Regions from separate parts of the Neobacillus sp. Soil_C_43 genome, predicted to be linked through region 4. Evidence: riboswitches for the same ligand, from Rfam matches in the RefSeq annotation. Region 4 holds a riboswitch; each other region holds the start of a gene.
What was found. A riboswitch is a leader RNA that binds a small molecule or an ion and turns the genes downstream of it on or off. The one in region 4 is predicted to bind lysine.

Region 1: linked by a shared signal. The riboswitch ahead of AC3A54_RS03785 (aspartate kinase) and the one ahead of AC3A54_RS00075 (amino acid permease) in region 4 are both predicted to bind lysine.
Region 2: linked by a shared signal. The riboswitch ahead of dapA (4-hydroxy-tetrahydrodipicolinate synthase) and the one ahead of AC3A54_RS00075 (amino acid permease) in region 4 are both predicted to bind lysine.
Region 3: linked by a shared signal. The riboswitch ahead of AC3A54_RS16315 (ABC transporter substrate-binding protein) and the one ahead of AC3A54_RS00075 (amino acid permease) in region 4 are both predicted to bind lysine.

What each region holds. Positions count from the first base shown of each region.
Region 1 covers NZ_JBDGJV010000001.1:717,245-723,007, reverse strand. The annotation lists gene uvrC (excinuclease ABC subunit UvrC) at 1-1,688, shown strand, start outside; lysine riboswitch at 1,759-1,936, shown strand; gene AC3A54_RS03785 (aspartate kinase) at 2,052-3,266, shown strand; gene AC3A54_RS03780 (YslB family protein) at 3,315-3,773, opposite strand; gene AC3A54_RS03775 (succinate dehydrogenase cytochrome b558 subunit) at 4,219-4,830, shown strand; gene sdhA (succinate dehydrogenase flavoprotein subunit) at 4,886-5,763, shown strand, end outside.
Region 2 covers NZ_JBDGJV010000026.1:40,838-46,600, forward strand. The annotation lists gene AC3A54_RS23630 (GntP family permease) at 1-641, shown strand, start outside; gene AC3A54_RS23635 (LLM class flavin-dependent oxidoreductase) at 700-1,701, opposite strand; gene AC3A54_RS23640 (hypothetical protein) at 1,870-2,016, opposite strand; gene AC3A54_RS23645 (hypothetical protein) at 2,051-2,185, opposite strand; gene AC3A54_RS23650 (ring-cleaving dioxygenase) at 2,395-3,378, shown strand; gene AC3A54_RS23655 (GNAT family N-acetyltransferase) at 3,445-3,915, opposite strand; lysine riboswitch at 4,098-4,277, shown strand; gene dapA (4-hydroxy-tetrahydrodipicolinate synthase) at 4,402-5,289, shown strand; gene AC3A54_RS23665 (S1 domain-containing RNA-binding protein) at 5,403-5,763, shown strand, end outside.
Region 3 covers NZ_JBDGJV010000012.1:95,751-101,513, forward strand. The annotation lists gene AC3A54_RS16300 (hypothetical protein) at 1-103, opposite strand, end outside; gene AC3A54_RS16305 (amino acid ABC transporter ATP-binding protein) at 254-976, opposite strand; gene AC3A54_RS16310 (amino acid ABC transporter permease) at 973-1,656, opposite strand; gene AC3A54_RS16315 (ABC transporter substrate-binding protein) at 1,712-2,509, opposite strand; lysine riboswitch at 2,591-2,773, opposite strand; gene AC3A54_RS16320 (M20/M25/M40 family metallo-hydrolase) at 2,967-4,619, shown strand; gene AC3A54_RS16325 (DUF6241 domain-containing protein) at 5,038-5,613, shown strand; gene AC3A54_RS16330 (hypothetical protein) at 5,648-5,763, opposite strand, start outside.
Region 4 covers NZ_JBDGJV010000001.1:10,642-16,404, forward strand. The annotation lists gene AC3A54_RS00065 (PH domain-containing protein) at 1-248, shown strand, start outside; gene AC3A54_RS00070 (YitT family protein) at 294-1,109, opposite strand; lysine riboswitch at 1,333-1,523, shown strand; gene AC3A54_RS00075 (amino acid permease) at 1,632-3,113, shown strand; gene AC3A54_RS00080 (helix-turn-helix domain-containing protein) at 3,212-3,430, opposite strand; gene AC3A54_RS00085 (hypothetical protein) at 3,594-3,761, shown strand; gene asnS (asparagine--tRNA ligase) at 3,970-5,361, opposite strand; gene AC3A54_RS00095 (alpha/beta hydrolase) at 5,595-5,763, opposite strand, start outside.

The DNA.
Region 1 (5,763 bases), 710 kb from region 4:
TTTATGTAGGGAAGGCAAAAATATTAAAGAACCGCGTTCGTTCTTATTTTACCGGCTCACACGACGGAAAGACGTTAAGACTTGTTAATGAAATAGAAGACTTTGAGTACATTGTTACCTCATCCAATATAGAAGCTTTGATACTTGAACTAAATCTCATTAAAAAATATGATCCAAAATACAATATCATGCTGAAGGATGACAAAAGCTATCCGTTTATTAAGCTGACAGCAGAGAGACACCCCAAGCTGATTATCACAAGAAAAGTAAAAAAAGATAAAGGCAAATACTTTGGTCCTTACCCTAACGTTGGAGCAGCAAATGAAACAAAGAAACTACTAGACCGTATTTATCCGTTGCGAAAATGTGCGACTCTCCCTGACCGAGTTTGTTTATATTACCATTTAGGCCAGTGTCTCGCCCCATGTGTAAACGAAGTTCCTGAGGCACAGTATAAGCAAATGACGGATGAAATTACTCGATTTTTAAATGGCGGATATAAGGAAATAAAAAAAGAACTAACCGAAAAAATGACGGCAGCAGCAGAAGAATTGGATTTTGAAAGAGCAAAAGAGTTCCGTGATAAAATCGTCCATATTGAAACCATCATGGAAAAGCAAAAAATTACCATGACGGATTTCACGGACCGGGATGTGTTTGGTTATGCTGTTGACAAAGGCTGGATGTGTGTACAGGTCTTTTTTGTCCGTCAAGGAAAGCTGATTGAGCGGGATGTTTCCATGTTTCCCATCTACAATGAGCCAGAGGAAGAAATCCTTACGTTTTTAGGACAATTTTATCAAAAAGCCAATCACTTTAAGCCAAAGGAAATCCTGATCCAAGATGAAATTGATTTGAATATGACTGCACAGCTCCTAGAAGTGAAGGTTCTTCAACCGAAAAAGGGACAAAAGAAGGACCTTGTTAACCTTGCAATCAAAAATGCAAAAATTGCCCTAAATGAAAAGTTTTCATTAATTGAGAAGGATGAAGAACGAACCATTAAGGCAGTAGAAAACCTCGGAAAGCTTCTTGGAATTTATACACCCCATCGGATTGAGTCTTTCGATAACTCTAATATACAAGGGACAGATCCCGTTTCAGCGATGGTTGTGTTTACGGATGGGAAAGCGAATAAGAGAGAATATCGCAAGTATAAAATCAAGTCTGTAAAGGGACCGGATGATTATGAATCGATGAGGGAAGTAACTAGAAGAAGATACTCGAGAGCCTTAAAAGAAAATCTTCCTCTACCGGACCTTATTATTATTGATGGTGGAAAAGGACATGTAGAAACGGTAAGGGATGTTTTAGAAAATGAATTAGGATTAGATATCCCACTATCGGGTCTTGTAAAGGATGAAAAACACCGTACATCGCAATTGTTATACGGCAATCCGTTAGAAATTGTTCCACTTGAACGGAACAGCCAGGAGTTTTATTTACTGCAACGTATTCAAGATGAGGTTCACCGCTTTGCCATTACCTTTCACCGCCAAATACGTGGAAAGAGCGCCTTTCAATCATTGTTGGATGATATCCCGGGGATTGGGGAGAAACGCAAAAAATTATTGCTTAAACAGTTTGGTTCTGTAAAAAAAATGAAGGAAGCCAGTCTGGAGGAATTTACCGACATGGGTATTCCATCAAATGTGGCAGAAGAGTTAATGAAAAAACTTCAAGAATAGTTATTGTCAGAATAAATTGACCATGCTATAATTAGTGAAAATTTAAATTACTATCACTTTATAGTACTAAAGTGAAGGTAGAGGTGCGAGCTTCAAGAGTAATGATTCTGAGAAGGATGAGCTTCAAGGAAGAATCATGAAAGGGGATGTTCGCCGAAGTAAAGAAAGTCTCATTTCTTTCTTTGCTGGTCCTGTATTGAATAAATGCCGGATTGTCAAGACGCAGGTCTTGGAGAGCTATCTTAAGTTATTTGTACAGGAATTTATTTTTCGTGTTCAAAAAGCAATGAGATGCCTCTCATTGCTTTTTTATTTATATTTTGTAGCAAAATAGGTAGAGCATAACTGAAAGAAGGGGAAATGATGGGCTTAGTTGTACAAAAATTCGGGGGAACCTCCGTTGGCAATGTAGAAAGAATTTTAAATGTAGCAGCCTGTGTAAAAGATGAAACAGAGAGAGGCAATAACGTTGTTGTCGTTGTTTCTGCTATGGGAAAATCCACGGACAAGCTTGTTGGTCTAGCGAAGGAAATTTCCAATCAACCTAATAAACGGGAAATGGATATGCTCCTTTCGACAGGCGAGCAGGTAACCATTGCCTTATTATCTATGGCTTTAAATCAACAAGGTCTACCAGCGGTTTCCTATACAGGCTGGCAAGCGGGAATTGTAACAGAACCTGTCCATGGAAACGCACGAATTTCAACTATCAAGACAGAATCCATTAAAAACCAACTTGCAGAAGGCAAGGTTGTTATTGTAGCAGGATTCCAAGGAATAACTGAAGATGGGGAAATCACCACTCTTGGTCGAGGGGGATCTGATACGACAGCAGTTGCATTAGCAGCGGCGTTAAAAGCAGATAAATGTGATATTTACACGGATGTAACAGGTGTATTTACAACAGATCCAAGATATGTGAAAGAGGCCCGTAAGTTATTATCCGTTTCCTATGACGAAATGCTGGAGCTTGCCAATCTCGGTGCAGGTGTACTGCATCCAAGAGCGGTAGAATTTGCTAAAAATTATCAAGTAAGACTTGAAGTCCGTTCAAGCATGGAGAAAATCGAAGGAACAGTCATTGAGGGGGAAGCAACAATGGAACAAAATTTAGTTGTACGTGGTGTCGCGTTTGAAGATGATATTACAAAGGTTACCGTTTTGGGGTTAACCAATTCCTTAACCAGTTTATCAACGATTTTTACTACTCTTGCTCAAAATCACATTAACGTTGATATTATTATTCAAAGCACAACAGAAGGAGGTACGGCTAATTTATCCTTCTCTATACATACCGATGATTTGTTAGAGACATTAAAGGTATTAGAAGACAATAAAGCTGTACTTGGCTATGAACAACTTGATGCAGAGAATAAACTGGCAAAGGTTTCTATTGTGGGTTCAGGCATGATTTCTAATCCGGGTGTGGCTGCGAAAATGTTTGAAGTTCTTGCTTCAAATGGCATCCAAATCAAAATGGTCAGCACCTCTGAAATTAAAGTGTCTGCTGTTTTAGAAGAGAAGAATATGTTAAAAGCAGTTGAACTCCTCCACCGTGCATTTGAGCTTGGAAATTAACAAAGAAGAGGCTGACTCGTTGGAATGTGAGTCAGCCTCTTTCCGATATTAAATTAGATCTTTACGATCCCATTTAACAGTAAACTGGACTTTGTTTGCTTTTTTTACAGGGTGTTCAAACGCTTCTGCAATCACTTCTTTTTGCAGTTCAATTTGTTGAGCAAGGAAGCCGGCTTCGAGTTGGAAGAAGTGTTCTGCTTTTGATTTCACACGAGAAACAATGAGTGGGCTTACTAGTTCGAATTCGATTTCATTTTTCGTCTCTTTTATTATTTCAAGCTGTCCCCAAGAAGCATTAGTAAAAAATTCAACTAATGTTTCGTGGTCAGGTAATGGGAACTTTCGTGCAAGACGTTTTCCTGCCCAGTATAAGATTTCAGGAGTGTCTTTGCCTAGGATCTCTGGCAAAAGGTATTCCCTAATGATTTCATACCCAAACATTGAAATGGTTCTTGGTTCTGGCTCTTCAGTATTCAAATGTTGATTAACGGCTGTACTTTCTTTCACAAGCTTCCCCTCTTTCTATCATTCTATTATATACATTTTGATTTATTTTTCAGTACTGAATTGCTGAAAATGTGAATAAATCCTTTTGTGAATGATATGTTATTTCGAAATATCTTATCTTATTTATCATCATAATTATCTTATCCGTTTGAGGGGAAATACCAACCGTAAGATGTTGGTAATTAAATGTAATAATATGGGTTGTGTGGGGAAATGAAGCAGCTGTTTTTCTAAAAATGGTACTATCCTATTATAATATCAATATATTTTAAAAATTTTATTTTTTGATAAAGATTATGTATCCGTTTTCTTGACGCTCTATGTCGATGGGAGTAAAATGGACATGTCACATTATTGTCACAGTAGTATTGGGTTAAGTTTCTTTAAGGGGTACATAGAAGAAAGAGCTTAACATCATTTTTTAAAAATTAAGGGGGGTAAATGTATGGCGGGGAATCGAGAGTTTGCTAATCGCAGATTACATTCGCTGCTAGGGGTCATTCCGATTGGAGTGTTTCTTACACAGCATCTTGTAGTCAATCATTTTATCACTGGAGGTCAAGAGTCTTTCAATAAGGCTGCAGGCTTCATGGGAAGTCTACCATTCCGCATTGTCTTAGAAACTGTAATTATTTATTTACCATTGCTATTTCATGCAATCTATGGACTTTATATTGCTTTTACCGCTAAAAGTAATGTAAAAAGATTTGGTTTCTTTAGGAACTGGATGTTCATGCTTCAACGTGTATCAGGCGTAATCACGCTCATCTTTATTACGTGGCACGTTTGGCAAACACGTGTAGCAGCGGCGTTTGGTGCGGAAGTATCCTATGATATGATGCATAATATTTTGACATCACCATTTATGTTTGTTTTCTATTTAGTGGGAATCCTTTCAACTATTTTCCACTTTGCAAACGGACTTTGGTCCTTCTTTGTTAGCTGGGGGATCACAGTATCACCTCGCTCACAAGTCATTTCTACATACGTGACCGTTGGTGTTTTTATTGTTCTTTCTTTCATTGGAATTCAAACACTTATCGCATTTGTTCAATAACTATTTAATGATCGGAAAAATATAGTATTTTTTGGATTAAGGGAGTGAGTCACGAATGAGTAAAGGTAAAGTGATCGTAGTCGGCGGCGGCTTAGCTGGCTTAATGGCTACCATCAAGGCTGCAGAATCAGGAACTCCGGTAGAGCTTTTTTCTCTTGTTCCGGTTAAACGTTCTCACTCTGTTTGTGCCCAAGGCGGTATTAATGGAGCAGTAAATACAAAAGGTGAAGGGGATTCCCCGTGGATTCACTTTGATGATACGATTTATGGCGGAGACTTTTTAGCGAATCAACCGCCAGTTAAAGCCATGTGTGATGCAGCACCTGGTATTATCAATTTATTTGACCGGATGGGTGTTATGTTTAACCGTACACCAGAGGGTCTTTTAGACTTCCGCCGTTTTGGAGGAACACAACATCACCGTACAGCTTTTGCTGGTGCTACAACTGGTCAGCAATTGTTATATGCATTAGATGAGCAAGTTCGCCGCCATGAAGTGGACGGATTAGTTACAAAATATGAAGGCTGGGAATTCCTTGGTGCGGTCGTTGACGATGAAGGCGTTTGCCGTGGGATTGTTGCTCAGGACTTAAAAACGATGGAAATCAGATCGTTTGCCGCTGATGCAGTTATTATGGCAACTGGTGGCCCTGGTATTATTTTTGGTAAGTCAACAAACTCTGTTATCAATACAGGATCCGCTGCTTCTATTGTTTATCAGCAAGGTGCATCTTATGCAAACGGAGAAATGATTCAAATTCATCCAACTGCTATTCCTGGAGATGATAAGCTTCGTTTAATGAGTGAGTCCGCTCGTGGTGAAGGTGGTCGTATTTGGACGTACAAAGACGGTAAACCTTGGTATTTCCTAGAAGAAAAATATCCGGCTTATGGAAACCTAGTTCCACGTGATATTGCGACACGTGAAATCTT
Region 2 (5,763 bases), on a different contig from region 4:
TGCTTCCTGTTATATTAATGTCGATTGCTACTATTATTACATTGCTTCAAAAAACAATGGGATTTGCAGATAATAGTTTACTAGCCATTATCCGTTTTGTTGGCGGTGCATCCCCTGCCATGGTGATTTCTTTATTAGTTGCTATTTATACAATGGGATTAGCGAGAAAGATTCCAATCAAAACGGTAATGGATTCTTGTACTGAAGCGATTTCACACATTGGTATGATGCTCTTAATCATTGGGGGCGGCGGTGCTTTCAAACAAGTATTAATTAATGGTCATGTAGGTGACTATGTAGCTGAATTATTTAAAGGAACTTCTATTTCACCGATTCTTCTAGCATGGATTATTGCAGCCATTTTACGTATCTCATTAGGTTCCGCTACAGTGGCAGCCTTAACCACAGCTGGTTTAGTTATTCCGATGTTGGGTCAAACCGATGTAAACCTAGCTTTAGTTGTACTTGCAACTGGTGCTGGTAGCTTAATTGCCTCACACGTTAATGATGCTGGTTTCTGGATGTTTAAAGAGTATTTTGGTTTAAGCATGAAAGAAACATTTGCCACTTGGACATTACTTGAGACGATTATTTCAGTAGCTGGACTAGGATTTATTCTATTACTAAGCTTAATCGTATAACAATTTTGGGGACAGTCCCCCACCGCTTTAAAGTGGTGAGGGACTGTCCCCTCTTTATTTATTTTCCGTCTACTACTTCTTTCAAGATTTCATAAGATCGTTTTTGTTTTTCAGGGTCATAGATATACGATACAGCCATGATTTCATCTACTTCATAGTAATTTTGGAATGAAGTCAACTGATGTTGGATGGTCTCTTTGCTTCCTAATAGTGTAACACTGGACATAGAGGTAGCCATTTCTTTTTCCATTGGATTCCAAATCTGATCCATGTTATCCACTGGTGGTCGTAATGGATTCCTAGAACCACGAACTACATTCAGGAAGAATTGTTGCATAGTTGTAGACAACCATTCGGCTTCATTATCAGTCTCTGCGGCAATCACATTTAAACAGACCATCATATATGGTTTATCCAAATACACTGAAGGCTGGAAACGACTGCGATATATTTTAATTGCTTCTTCCATGTATCTAGGTGCAAAGTGGGAAGCAAAGACATAGGGAAGCCCTAGACTTGCTGCTAAATAAGCTGAATCTGTGGAAGAACCAAGAATATAGAGTGGAATATTTGTCCCCACACCAGGATAAGCTTTCACATAGCTTTGTTGATCCTCTGGACCAAAGAAGGTTAGCAGCGCCTTAACATCTTCTGGAAAGGTGTATACAGAGTCATTTTTAGAGCGTCTTAAAGCATTAGCTGTCATCATATCTGTACCGGGAGCACGCCCAAGTCCCAAATCCACTCGTCCTGGGTATATGGTCTCCATGGTACCGAATTGTTCAGCAACCACTAGAGGCGCATGGTTAGGAAGCATAATCCCACCGGACCCCACACGTATGGTATTGGTATGTTCTAAAGTATGCTTGATTAGAATCGACGTAGCTGAACTAACAAGGGTGGGAGTATTATGATGTTCTGCAATCCAATAGCGTTTATACCCCATCTTCTCTACTGATTGGGCAAGGTCCACCATTGAATCAATCGCTTCTTTCGATGTTTGACCATCTCGAATCGGTGCTAAATTTAGAACAGAAACGGGTATTTGAATTGATGCCATATTAAATTTGTCCTTTCATTTTGAAAATATATTACTATACTATCAATTGGAACACAGGAAACAAACTTAAATGCTTACTAATCATGAAAAAGAGGAGGTCATCCCCCCTCTTACATTTTTCCTTGAATTTTTAAAAGTTACGCTACTAAATACTTTTTTCTATTAAAACTATTTACCGTTGTTCCTACTTTGCTGCTGTATCGTTACATGTTTTGGCCTTTCGGGGTACGCGCCTTTACCATCATCAGGCCCAGTAAGGTCATTTCTTTGATCCAAGACTTTCCCCGTATATTCTATTGGATGTTTTCCAGACATTTCTTTCACCTCAAATTATTTCATTTCTATTCCTCTAACTCTTCTTTCCTTGAAACTTCATTTTCATCTCAGCTTCACTCATATTTGGATTTTTTCTTGGTGTACTTTTATTTAGTGCTTTTTTTAATTCGACAGTTGCATCATCGTTTGTATTATACTTTCCGTCCATTTTTAACTCCCTCCTTTTTGTTATTTATTATGAACGGAATTAAGATGTTCATTCTTACTTGATATTGACAGCATTATAGGAGCATGTTATATTTATCTCGAATTAAAGATATTTTAATCCAAGATAACATTAAAACCTATTCAGTATACTAAAAGATTAAAGTTGGAATTATATAGGAACATAAAATTGAAATCGTTGGAGGTTTTTTGATGAACGGATTAAAAGGCATTCACCATGTAACAGCTATTACAAGTAGTGCAGAAAAGAATTATGACTTTTTCACCTATGTTTTAGGAATGCGCTTAGTAAAGAAAACAGTCAATCAAGATGATATTCAAACCTACCATTTATTTTTTGCTGATGATAAGGGCAGCCCAGGTACTGATATGACATTCTTTGATTTCCCAGGTATTCCAAAAGGAGTGCACGGGACGAATGAGATATCAAAAACCTCCTTCAGAGTACCTAATGATGCAGCTATAGAGTATTGGGCGGAACGATTTAATCGTTTAAATGTGAAGCACTCAGGAGTAAAGGAGTTTTTTGGTAACAAATCTTTATCCTTTGTAGATTTCGATGACCAACAATACCAATTAATTTCCGATGAAAAAAATAAAGGAGTTGCAAGCGGCACACCTTGGCAAAAGGGGCCCATCCCTTTAGAATACGCCATCACTGGTTTGGGACCTATCTTTGTTCGTGTAGCCAATTTCGATTACTTTAAAGAAATGATGGAAAAAGTTCTTTTGTTTAAAGAAATTGCCCAAGAGGAAGCTTTTCACTTATTTGAAATAGGAGAAGGCGGTAACGGTGCCCAAGTGGTTGTGGAATACAATGCAGTACTGCCCCCATCCCAACAAGGCTTTGGTACTGTCCATCATGCAGCATTTCGTGTGGAGGATCGCACGGTTTTAGAAGAATGGATGACTCGGATTGAAGGCTTCGGATTCGGTACCTCTGGTTTTGTTGACCGCTACTTTTTTGGGTCATTATATGTCAGAGTGGCACCTCAAATCTTATTTGAATTTGCTACAGATGGTCCTGGATTTATGGGAGATGAACCCTATGAAACCCTCGGAGAAAAACTATCTTTGCCCCCATTCTTAGAAACAAAACGTGGCCAAATTGAAAAAATGGTTCGTCCAATTGATACAGTTAGAAGCACAAAAGAATTAGTGAAAGAATATAATTAACACTCAATCACCAAAGGAAGCTTGAGATTCAGACCATCCTCAAGCTTCTTTTTTATATTCAAAGTCTCATCTTTTAATCATTGTTGAAAAAGAACAATTATTTGAATTAAATTCTTTACTCTTAACAAATCCCATTTTTTCATAAAGATGAATGGCCCTCTTATTAAAATTGGCCACAGTTAAACGGATAGGAAAGTTCTTATATTTTTCTTTAATCAAGTCAAGGATAAATGTACAGTATTCATAACCATTCCCTTTTCCGGTTTCTCCGGGATGCATTCCAAGTCCAAAATCAATAAAACCATCAACATAGGCTCCAATCTGCTGACCTGTCGGAACCTGGGCAGACTCTCCGACACAAAAAAACCCTATTAAATTTTTTTCAGCGTTAACTACAGCATAATAACTGCCATTCAATAGTTCTTGTAGGGATTCATTAGTTAATTCATTATTATAAAAATCATATGGATGGTTATATTTCCAACCTAATACGTCTTTAGCATATTGTTCATTCATTTTGTGAGAAATTAGTTGCACTATCAAAACCACCTCTTTATTTTAATGCTTTTCACTATAATATAACATTTTTAGATAAATATGGAATTATTGCACTTCCCGCCTTGGCTTCTTTTCTTTTTTCTTCCAAATTCCTTGTATAATAATAGAAATTCTGTTATAGTAACAGTCATTTAAATATTTCTTACTTCAATACCATTTGAAGTGAGGATAGAGGCGCAAAAACCATGAGTACACAATTCGAGGAGAATGAGATCCAATGACCATTGTGAAAAGGGGAATTTGCCGAAGCGGAAAGAATCTCATAAATCTTGAAGCTGGTTCTGCTATTGAATAAATACAGAACTGTCATATAGGAAACTATATGGAGGGCTATCTCACGCATGGGAACAATTATTTAATCATGTTTCTAGTGCAGCAGCGAACCCTCGTTGCTGCTTTTTTGCGTTGACTATTAAGGTGCCTTCTCCGTTATAATTCTAAAAAACTATATAAAGGGTGAGAATGATGAATTTTGGCCAAGTTTTAACCGCGATGGTTACGCCATTTGATCAACAAGGAGAAATTGATTATATTGCAACAAAAGAACTCATAAATTATTTAATCGCAAATGGTTCTGATGGATTGGTAATTGCTGGAACTACAGGTGAATCTCCCACATTAACAACTGAAGAAAAAGTGGACTTATTTAAATTTGTAGTAGATGTGGTTGATAGCAGAGTTCCTGTCATTGCAGGAACAGGTTCCAATAATACTAGAGCCTCTATTGGCTTAACAAAGCAAGCTGAGAATGCTGGAGTGGATGGAATTATGCTGGTTGCTCCCTACTACAATAAACCATCTCAAGAAGGATTATTTCAACACTTTAAAGCAATCGCCGAATCAACCACATTACCAGTTATGCTATATAATATCCCAGGACGAAGTGTAATTAATTTAACTGTCGAAACAATCGTCTCTTTATCAAAGATTAATAATATAGTTGCTGTCAAAGAAGCAAGTGGGAACCTTGATGCAATGGCCGACATCATCAGCCAAACTCCTAGTGACTTTACACTTTATAGTGGAGACGATGGATTGACTTTACCTGTTTTAGCGATTGGTGGAACAGGAGTGGTCTCTGTTGCATCCCATATCATTGGAAATGAAATGCAGACAATGATCAATAACTTTAAGAATGGTGATCTAAAGGAAGCCGCAGCAGCACATCGTAACCTCCTTCCAATAATAAAAGCATTGTTTGCTGCACCAAGTCCAACACCAGTAAAAGCAGCATTAAAAATGATTGGTGTTCCAGTGGGTGGTGTCCGTTTACCTCTTGTCCCATTAACGGATGGAGAACAACAGACATTACAAAAGAGCCTCCCAATCAATTTACTAAAGGTACACTGTTAGTAGAGAAGAAAAGTCAAAAAAAAGTTAGAAAAACCTCTTCGATTGATTCTATTTCCCTTGAGAATTTGTTATAATTAAGTAGTTTTAACACTATTGAGGGGGAAAAAGATTTCATGTCAGTTGAAGTAGGCAGCAAAGTCCAAGGAAAAGTAACAGGAATCACTAATTTTGGAGCATTCGTCGAATTACCTGGAGGTACAACAGGTCTAGTGCATATTAGCGAGGTTGCAGAAAGCTATGTAAAAGATATTAATGACCATCTAAAAGTAGGCGACATGGTTGAAGTTAAAGTAATTAGTGAAAAGGATGGTAAAACTGCCCTATCCATTAAAAAAGCGATAGAAAAACCTGAAACATCATCTTATTCACAACGCCCGCCACGTCAGGGAAGATCTGATAACCGTTCAAAAGACTTCCGTCCAAAAGGGAATTTTAAACCTAAAGAAACATTTGAAGATAAAGTGGCTAAGTTCT
Region 3 (5,763 bases), on a different contig from region 4:
CGTTTATATGAGTACAGTCAGAAAATTTACAACTCCTGGATAACTCTATTATATCTTCATATCCATGATCTAAGTTTTTAACTACTTCTTTATTAAATTTCATTTTTCAACTCCCTCTTTTATCTTGTTGAACCAACCTACAACATTACTTCAATACTAAAGTGCATTTCTCCTTCTTGAAGAAATGCACCATTTACTTTAATAAGCAGAAAAATGACGTGTGGCAATTCACACGTCATTTTTGAATGGGATCCTATAAGATTTGATTCAAGAACCGCTGTGTCCGCTCATGCTGAGGGTTCACAAATATCTCGCTTGGATGTCCTTCTTCTATTATATTGCCGTCCGCCAGCATGATCACACGGTCAGCCACTTCTCGGGCAAAGCCCATTTCATGGGTAACGATAACCATGGTCATCCCTTCGCGAGCAAGGTCCTTCATAACCTGAAGCACTTCCCCTACTAGCTCAGGATCCAATGCCGAAGTTGGCTCATCAAACAGCATTACTTTTGGTTCCATTGCCAACGCTCTTGCAATCGCCACCCGCTGCTTTTGTCCACCAGACAGCTGCTCCGGATAGTAGTTTGCCTTTTCGGCGAGGCCAACCTTTTTCAAAAGGGTCATCGCTTTTGCGCTAGCCGCTTCTTTCGTTTCTTTTCTAACAAAAATTGGGGCTTCAATTATGTTTTCTAACACGGTTTTATGCGGGAAAAGATTGAAATGCTGAAACACCATTCCTACCTTTTCTCTCACTTTATTCAAGTTTGATTTGGTGAGGTCAATTTTTTCAGAATCAATCGTAACCTCTCCCTGCTCAGCCACCTCTAAAAAGTTTAAACAGCGAAGCAATGTACTTTTTCCAGAACCACTGGCACCAATCAGTACAACCACTTCTTGTTCATTTACTTGCAAATCAATATTTTTTAACACGTCAAGCTTTCCAAAGGATTTTGATAGATTACGAACATCAATCATGCGACACGTACCTCCTTCGGCTTACTAACATCCAATTTCTTTTCCAAACGGCTGGCAATCCATGTGAAAAGAAGAACGATAATTAGGTAATAGATTCCAACCACAAAATACGTTTCAAACGGCATATAGTTTTCACCTTGTACACTAAGAGCCGTGTTGTAAAGGTCTGTTACCGCAATATAGGCAACGAGCGAAGAATCCTTTAAGCCAATAATGAACTGATTGGCAAGGGATGGAATTGATCTTTTGAAAGCCTGTGGGAAAATAATCCTTCTCATCGCGAGTGAATAGGTCATTCCAAGCGACCTGGCCGCTTCCAACTGACCGCGGTCAATTGATTGAACCGCTCCTCTAAAAATTTCTGCGATATACGCGCCCGCATGAACACCCAGTGCTAATGCCCCCGCCGTGAAGCTATCCAAGTTCACGATGTTGGCAAGTCCATAATATAAGAACATGATCTGAACAATCAGTGGGGTTCCGCGAATAATCCCAATATAGATGTCGGCAATGCGATTTAATAGTTTACTAGTGGAGATTTTGAAGGCGGCAAAAATGATACCAATCACCATCGCAAATAATAAAGAGATTGCTGTAATAGAGATCGTCATCCAAGAAGCTTTCAAAAAAGCAATTCCATGCTCACTAAAAATACTAATAATATTATCTAAAAAAACCACGAGGCTTACCTCCTTAATTTGTCAAAGGGGGACAGTCCCCCTTCGACACAATTTCTTACTTTTCCATTACGTTGGTGTTGAACCATTTCATACTGATTTTTTCATACGTACCATCGTCAATCATAGACTGGATCGCCTCGTTTATTTTGTCAGCGAGTTCTTTGTTTCCTTCAGCAACCGCTACGCTTACACGGTCTTCGTTCAACAATTCACCGATTGCTTTGATTTTTAGACCTTTTTCATTTTTCGCACTTACCCCAACAATTTTGTCAGTGATCACCGCATCCAAGCGCCCAAGTGCCAAGTCTTGAAGAGCGTTGACGTCTGTTGGATAGCCTTTCACTTGATCAGATAGATCCTCGGCCATATCCTTCCATGTGCTCGCTTGAATAACGCCTATTGACTTACCCTTAAGGTCATCCTTTGATTGAATAGCTGTGTTGCCTTCCGCAACAAAAATCTGTGCACCAGATAGATAATATGGATTCGTGAAGTCAACCTGCTTATCACGCTCAGGTGTAGCCGTCATACTTCCGATGATTGCATCATATTTCTTCGCTTTTAACCCTTGAATAATCGTTTCCCATGGATTTGTTACAGGATTTGCTTCTAGGCCGATCCTCTTCGCAATTTCTGTTCCGATTTCAACGTCAAATCCAGTTAATTTACCGTCTTTCTTAAAGTTTAAAGGCGGATATTGCCCAGTCATAGAGAACGTTAAGGCACCTTTTTTCACTAATTCATTCTTGCCACTGCTAGCTTTTGCTGCTTTTTCTCCGTCAGCCTTCTCTGTACCACAAGCTGATAAAAGTAACATCATCGCCGCAGCTAATAAAATTGCAAACTTTTTCATAAATATACCTCCCTAGTTGATAAAAAAACACCGTCACATATGCGCATGACGGTGTTCGATACACCCTCATCAATTAGCATTGGCGAAGATAGTTCTCCACAATTCCAAGGAACTGTGACAGTTCTGCCCCTATTCGAGTGCAGACCCAGCTTTCTGAAAAAAGTGATTTCAGAAGCTTCGGCGATTAATCCTTTTTCCTATTTTCATAGATTTCACTGAATCTCCCATAGGATACTAATAAAAATCGCGACCTCTACCCCATCTAATGCTTAAAGACGAGGATTTTTATATTTAGTTTGACGAAACTTTTTTTAGTATATAAAAGTATTCTAACAAATGCAATAATATTTTTAGTGGAATTTACATCCAAATGAAAAACCTTGACGGGTTTTCTTTCTTGAGATACATTTTTCTAAAATACCAAACTTCCAAATTACTAGAAAAGAAGGTTAGGCGTATGTTGCACTGTCGAGAAGATGTATTGGCATTCACGAAACAGCTCGTAAACATTGAAAGTGTCGTAAATACTTATGGCGAAAAAGCCATTGCCCAGGCTTTATATGCAATGATTTCCTCATGGCCCTATTTTTCAGAAAATCCAGGCCAACTGGTTTTAGAACAGACCCACAATGACAATCAAGAGCGGTATAATGTGCTGGCGTTTGTCAAAGGAACAAAGGGCACGAGCAATCGAACCGTCATCCTAATGGGTCATACGGACACAGTCGGAATTGATGATTTTACTCACTTAAAAGATCAGGCCTGCTATCCCGAGGAGCTAATGGAATCCTTGAAAAAAGAGGATCTGCCCGCTTCTGCACAAAAACATTTACAGTCGGGAGATTGGATGTTTGGTCGTGGCGTCCTTGACATGAAAAGCGGAGTTGCTAGTCATCTTTATCTCTTAAAATATTACTCGGAACACCCTGAGGAATTAGACGGAAACCTGGTTCTTTTAGCAGAATGTGATGAGGAAGACAGCTCACACGGTGTTCTTTCTGCGTTAAAAACATTGAAACGCTGGAAAAATGAACATGGTTTCTCCTATTCCGCTGCGATTAATGCTGACTTCGTGGCGCCGCGCTATGAAGGCGATGACAATCGGTATATCTATAAGGGAACGGTCGGAAAACTGTTGCCATCGTTTTTTATTACAGGTGCAGAAACGCATGTAGGCTCAGCGTTTGAAGGCCTCGATCCTAACTTTATCACGGCTGAACTGACTCGACAAATCAACTACAATCCAGAGCTTTGTAACGAAGCGTTTGGCGAGACGACCGTGCCTCCTGTTTCGTTAAAGCAAATGGATTTAAAGCCATCCTATACGGTTCAAACGGCTTTGTCTGCTTATGTGTATTACAATTTCTTTATCCATTCCTGGTCTCCAAAGGACGTACTTGAAAAATTAAGAGAACAGGCCCATATTGCATTTACCAATGCCCTGACTTCTTTTGAAGATAGATATAAGCAGTACAGTACATTGAGCGGTGAACCTTATGTCCAGCACCCTTGGAAGTCGAGGGTCATGACGTACGAGGAAATGGAGCAATTATTAGTTTCTGAGAACGGCGAAACGTTCACGGCACATATGGATAAGTTTAAAGAGAAGCTTTTAAATAATACGGAATTAGATACGCGCATGTTTGCTGCGAGAGTGGTGGAGGAAGCGTGGAATTGGATGAAGGATAAGAGCCCTGCGATTATTCTATTTTACTCATCCTTATATTCTCCTAGGATCGAATTGACTGGAAAAACAGAGGATGAATTGAACTTGATCCATGCGTTGGATGAAGCGGTAGAGGAAATACAGCCACATTATCCACATCCGATTGTGACGCGAAATTTCTTCCCGTATATCTCGGATATGAGTTTTGTCGCGCTGAGTGATGATGAAGCAGGCATTAAGGCCGAAACCAGCAATAATCCTGGATGGGGCACGAAGCTCTTTGTTGACTACCAAGACATCCGCGACATCAATGTACCTGTAATCAACATCGGACCATACGGCTTAGATGCACACAAAAAGCTCGAACGAATGGAAATGACCTACTCACTAGAAGTTGTTCCAAACCTAACCAACCTTGTGATTCAGAAAGTATTAAACAAATAGCTATTTTAAAGCACTTGTTGATTGGAGTGGAAGGCGCGAAGACTCCTGTGGGAGTATGGTTCAGGGGAGACCCCGCAGGCGCAAGCGCCGAGGAGGCTCGCCGAAACACCCACGGACCGCTCGCGCCTGGAACGGAAATCAACAAACTATTTAATAGAGCGGTTTTTTAAAAAGCTTGTAGACTTCCTACAAGCTTTTTTTACTATAAACATGTAAAATAAAAGGAAATTAAGTAAGAAAAGCGGAAGCTCCTTGGTCAGCCCCGACAGGCAAATGTTCTTCAGCAAGAAAAGTCGCTCTTTAACTTTTATTGCTGAAGGTTATTTGACCCGAGGGGCTAGGCGCTGGAGCTGGACAATTCTCGAAGTCGCATTTTTTACATTCTTATTATATGAAAAACAGGCATAGGGGGATGGTTGTGAAGAAAGTATGGATTATTCCGTCCATTATTTTTCTGGTATTACTGGCCGGCATCTATGGAGCCAATAAAGTAATCAACAGCGAGGCCGTTTCCGGAAGTAAACAAGAGAAAGTAGAGGCGGAAGCTGTGGATGATTCTCCAACTCTTGTGGATGAAACTGTGGATGAGGACAGCGAACAAACAGATAAAATTGGCGGCGTTCAATACGATATCGGCATTGACAACACCAGCTCCGAATATAAGGTCATTGAAGTGATGCATAAGATGACGCACCAAAAAGTGAAGGCAGAAGAAAAATGGGGGGCCATTCCTATGGTGCCTGACACCATTAATCGCGTGTATGAAATCGTGAGCAACCGTGATTTTGACCGAAAAGACCAATTGCTGGCCCTTCTTGAAAAATGGAAGGCGGGTAATTTTGCGGCAGTCGATGACGCTCACAACTACTTCTGGCAATACCAAGGCGGCACCGTCGGGCAGGCCTATGGAATCTTAAGTAAAGCAGAGGAAGAAACCTTTATCCTGAATAATTTTGGTGATGACATCGCAAAAGAAGTAAGCTCGCAGCCATAGCGGAGCTTACTTCTTCTTTTAACCCTACAGTAAATTATGGTTTCGCATTGATCGTCCAGGCAAGCATAAACATGAGAAATGTAAATAGGAGAATAAATACGTTGATCCCCAATCCCCACCACGCATACAGCCTTGGCCGCCTTCTCGTAA
Region 4 (5,763 bases):
AAGATTTATATAAAGCTTTAATAAAAATTGCTGAAATATCTCATGAAAATGAAATTAGTCTTCAATTTGCCAAACAAAGCCTTGATGTTGCCTCTACCACTCTAGGTCGAATAACAAGTCCAGATAGCAATTTAGTTGTTCAATTTAAAATGCTGAACCAAGCAGCTTTTCAATGGTTAGAAGATAGTAAAAAACAGTATTGTGTGAAAGATTTTGGTTTTGTATTTGAAAAATACATTAATAATTGATAAAAAATGGGCCTCACTATAAGTATAGTGCAGGCCCATTTTTTATTATGAGGGACTGGGACGATGAAACAGTCCCATAACTTCTATCGTTTCAGTTATATTGACGAATGCTGTAGGATCTACTTCAACAATTAGATTTTTAATTTCATTTAATTCATATCGTGAGATCACTGTTATTAATACATTTCGTTTATTATTGGAGTAGCCGCCAACTCCATCCATAATTGTCAATCCTCGGTAAAGATTAGTTAATAGATGTGATCTCATCTCTTCACCTTTATCAGTGATGATCATTATCGTTAGCTTAGCATGGTCTGTATAGATGGCATCAACTACTTTACCTGTTACAAAAATAGATACTAAGGTATTCAGTGCAGCATCCCAGTTAAACATAAATCCACTTATCAAAATAACAACTGCGTTCATACCTGATAAAAGTGTACCTATTGGAAAGTCCTTTTTTCTCGAAACGATCATACCAATAATATCAAAGCCACCTGTAGAACCAGAACTTCGGAAGACAATACCCACCCCAAGACCTGTTAAAGCGCCGCCAAAAATGGAGGACAATATCCTATCATTTGCAATTTCATAGACAGGTATTACATAGAGCCCAACTGATATAATAAGCACTGAAAAGATCGAGTTCATAATAAATTTTTTGCCTAACATTTTGTACCCAATAACCAGTAACGGAAAATTCAAAAGGAAATTTGCTAATCCAGTATTTAGTGGAGTAACCATACCTAATATCATGGAAATACCACTCAGTCCACTGCTTAACACTTCGTGAGGTATTAAAAAAAGGTTAAATGCTAGTACAACAATTAGTGATCCCGTAATAATCCCAAAAATCCGCATGGAAAATACCTCCGAATACCTGCCATCATTATACTTAAAAATAATACCGATTATCATTTTTAAAGTAAATTTAATAGTTTTTTTCCAAAAGATTTAATTATCTGTCAATTACGGTTAGGTTGAATGAGTAAAAAAGTTATTCAAGAAAAACATATTGACAAATGTACAATATTATTTATACTTTAGAAATATATTAATTTCATAAGCTAAATCCTCATCAAACCGATGAGGTAGAGGTCGCGGTTTTTATTAGTAAAGCGGATGAGATGCAGAGACATTTTTGACCCCGTTTGAAAGGAAAAACTGCCGAAGTGTGCTTTACTCTCTGACAATGCATGCTGGGGCTGTCTCCAAATAGGAACAGAACTGTCACGAATTGGACCTACCAGCCATTCGTGTTGAGCTATCTTTCGGAAGGTATGATGCGGGGTATTGATAATGCCATCGATTCTACTTCGATGGCATTTTTTATTCCAAACTCCTTCTCGAAAAAAGAAAGAAAACAAAAAAGGAGTAAAGATAATGCAAACAGCAAAAGTATTAAAAGAAAATGAATATAATGGTGATTTATCACCTAAAAAAGAACCCTCAGAGTTAAGACGAAGCCTTAAATCTCGTCACCTTACCATGATTTCTCTTGGAGGAACAATTGGTACAGGTTTATTCCTTGCCAGTGGCGGGGCCATACATTCTGCAGGACCAGGCGGAGCTATTCTCTCCTATATTATTATTGGTCTAATGGTTTACTTTTTGATGCAGGGGTTAGCAGAGATGGGAGCCTATATGCCCGTTGCTGGAAGCTTTAGTACGTATGCAACTAAATTCGTCGATCCTTCCTTAGGTTTTGCACTAGGTTGGAATTACTGGTATAACTGGGCAATTACCATTGCAGCCGAGTTAGCAGCTGTTACGATGATCATGAAATTTTGGTTCCCACAAACACCATCCTTCATTTGGAGTGGAATCTTTTTAGTCATTATGTTCCTATTAAATTATCTTTCTGTTAAAGGATTTGGTGAAGCAGAATACTGGTTTTCCTTAATAAAGGTAGTAACGGTTATTGTCTTTATCATAATTGGTACACTAATGATTTTCGGTATCATGGGAGATGAGGCAATCGGCTTCAAAAATTTCACAGTTGGTGATGCTCCTTTCCATGGCGGTTTTATGGCAATGCTGGGAATTTTTATGGCAGCTGGATTCTCCTTCCAAGGAACAGAGCTTTTAGGTGTTGCTGCTGGTGAGACGGAAGATCCAAGGAAAGCTATTCCACGAGCAGTGAAACAAGTATTTTGGCGAATTCTTTTATTTTATGTACTAGCTATTTTAGTAATCGGACTTCTAATTCCTTTTACAAATGCAAATTTAGCGAATGGTGATGTTACGGTTAGTCCCTTTACTCTTGTCTTTCAAAAGGCTGGAATTGCTTTTGCTGCTTCAGTAATGAACGCGGTTATCTTAACAGCAGTTTTATCTGCCGGTAATTCTGGTATGTACGCTTCTACCCGAATGCTCTGGGACTTAGCACGTGAAGGAAAAGCTCCCAAGTTTCTAGGGAAACTAAATAAAAATGGTGTACCTGTCAATGCTCTATTTGCAACAACTTTAGTCGGTACTTTGGCTTTTCTTGCCTCTTTCTTCGGAGATGGCACGGTTTATGTCTGGTTATTAAATGCTTCAGGCATGTCCGGCTTTATCGCTTGGCTTGGAATTGCAATTTGTCACTATCGATTCAGAAAAGCCTTTATAGCTCAAGGAATGGATTTAAGTTTATTACCATATAAATCAAAATTCTTCCCTTTCGGTCCTATTTTCGCTTTTGCTGTCTGCGGATTCGTTGTTTTAGGACAAAACTATTCAGCCTTTATGGGAAGCACTATCGATTGGAATGGTGTGTTGGTTTCCTATATTGGATTACCGCTTTTCCTTATCTTATGGTTGGGATACAAATTTAAAAATAAAACTAAAGTAATTCCTTTAGATAAATGCGATTTATCCAATTAAATCTTTTGAAAGAACAAGCATTTTGCGTGTTTTGTATATGTAATTGTGTAAAAACTAAAAAAACAGACTCACATTTGAGTCTGTTTTTTTCTTTAAGATTATGCTTCTTCAGCAGTCCATACATATAAATCTTCAATCTTGCAATTCAATTCTTTGGAAATGGTCATTGCAGAATTTAAACTCATTACCTTCTTGGATAAATAGTCATTGAGTTGACTTCTAGGTATATTAGTATTCTTTTCCAAACCAACCAAGTCCATGCCGTTTTTTGATAATAAGGCCTTGAGGTTACTCTTTTTTGCTTTATAATTTGTCAAAATGACACCTCACTTTTAACCATCATATCATAGTAGCATTAAAAATGAAAGGAAAAGGCAGTGTTTCCAATTTTTAACTTTATAGTATAACCTAAATGAAGGACAAATAGAATAAATTAATTTGTGTTATACTTAAGTTGTAATATAGAAGGGGTGTAATTAAATGAAGAATTCAAACAACCGATATAGTAGCGGCCAAACTGTAAACATTAAAGAAACTGGTGAAAATGTCACGATCTTAAAATGGCAATATGTAAAAAATATGAAGAGATATTCCTATACCGTTAAAGAGCACCCAGGTACATTTTATTTTGAAGAAGAATTACAGTAAGAAAAGCGCAAGCGCCTTGGTCAGCCCCGACAGGCAAATGTTCTTCGGCAAGAAAAGTCCGCCTTTTGACTTTTATTGCCGAAGGTTATTTGACCCGAGGGGCTAGCCGCTGGAGCTGGACAATTCTCGAAGACGAATTTTATGCTTGTCTATAATGTGAAAAATTCACAAAAAGACCAATTCACTGAATGAATTGGTCTTTTTTGACTTAAAATTCTGCATTTCCTGGAGTTCTTGGGAATGGAATGACATCTCTGATGTTTGTCATACCAGTTAAGTACATAATTAAACGTTCAAATCCAAGGCCATAACCAGAATGTTTAGTTCCGCCGTATTTTCTTAGCTCTAAGTACCACCAGTAATCTTCCTCATTCATACCAAGTTCATTAATTTTTCCAGCTAAAATATCTTCACGCTCTTCACGCTGGCTACCTCCAATTAACTCTCCAATTCCTGGAACTAGTAAGTCTGTGGCAGCAACTGTTTTATTATCTTCGTTCAATCTCATATAGAAGGCTTTAATTTCTTTTGGATAGTCAGTAACAAATACTGGCTTTTGGAACACTTTTTCGCACAGATATCGCTCGTGCTCTGTTTGTAGGTCTGCTCCCCATTCAACAGGATAAGCAAAATTTTCACCGGATTCTTTTAACAGGTTAATTGCTTCTGTATACGTCACTCTGCCGAAATCCGCCGTAAAGGCATTATTTAAGCGATCTAATAAGCCTTTTTCAACGAAACTATTGAAGAAGTTCATTTCCTCTGGCGCTTGTTCAATAACATAACCAATAACAGACTTAACCATCTCTTCAGCAAGATCCATAATATCAGGAAGCTCCCCAAAAGCGATTTCTGGTTCAATCATCCAAAACTCCGCTGCGTGTCGAGCGGTGTTAGAATTTTCAGCTCTAAAGGTCGGTCCAAAGGTATAAACATTACGGAAAGCTAAGGCAAATGCTTCTGCTGAAAGCTGTCCACTAACAGTTAAGTTAGACTCTTTACCGAAGAAATCTTTTGATGTATCCGTTTTTCCTTCTTCATTTTTCGGAAGATTTTCCAAATCCAATGTCGTCACACGGAACATTTCTCCCGCACCCTCCGTATCACTCCCAGTGATAATCGGCGAATGGACGTTTACAAATCCTTTATCTTGGAAGAATTTATGGATGGCATATGCTGCTAATGATCTCACCCGAAAGACAGCCGCAAATGTGTTAGTTCTTGGTCGTAAATGGGCAATCGTTCTAAGGTATTCAAATGTATGTCTTTTCTTTTGTAACGGATAATCTACATTTGAGGTACCTTCAATAGTGATTTCAGTTGCTTTAATTTCAAATGGCTGCTTTGCTTGAGGAGTATAAATAAAATCTCCTTCTACTTTAATCGTTGAACTTATCGGAAGCTTTGTTATTTCTTTAAAATTATTTAATCGCTCGTCAAAAACGATTTGAACTCCTTTAAAGAAGCTACCATCATTTAATTCAATGAAACCAAATGTTTTGGAATCGCGGATGGTACGAATCCATCCTGATAATTTCACCTTTTGTTCCACATAACTTTCTGTGTTTCTGTACAAATCCTTGATTAAGGCCTGTTTCATAGTAGTTCCTCCTAAATCATATGTATATGGTCATCAATTGGCCAATGGCATTGTTTTCCACCAATGGACTAGGTGACGAAATAAAAAACCTCCCATCCCATTGGGACGAAAGGTAAAATTCACTGACTATCCTCGTTTTTCTTTTATCCCTTCAATATTATATAAAATACCATTCAATGAAGCAATTTTCAACAAAATTCCCGTTTGTAAGCGAATTAATTTTTGTTTACTGTTTATTCCGTTACCAAAATGTCATTGGGTAGTCCAATCTTATCAAGAAGCCAATTATGGCGATCTAAAAAGGCTTCTTCACACTGTGAAAATCCATGGTCTGTTTGATACCAACTTATTTTTTTCGGTGAGCTTGCTGCAGTATAAAAGGAGGTTGCCTGGTCACAATCA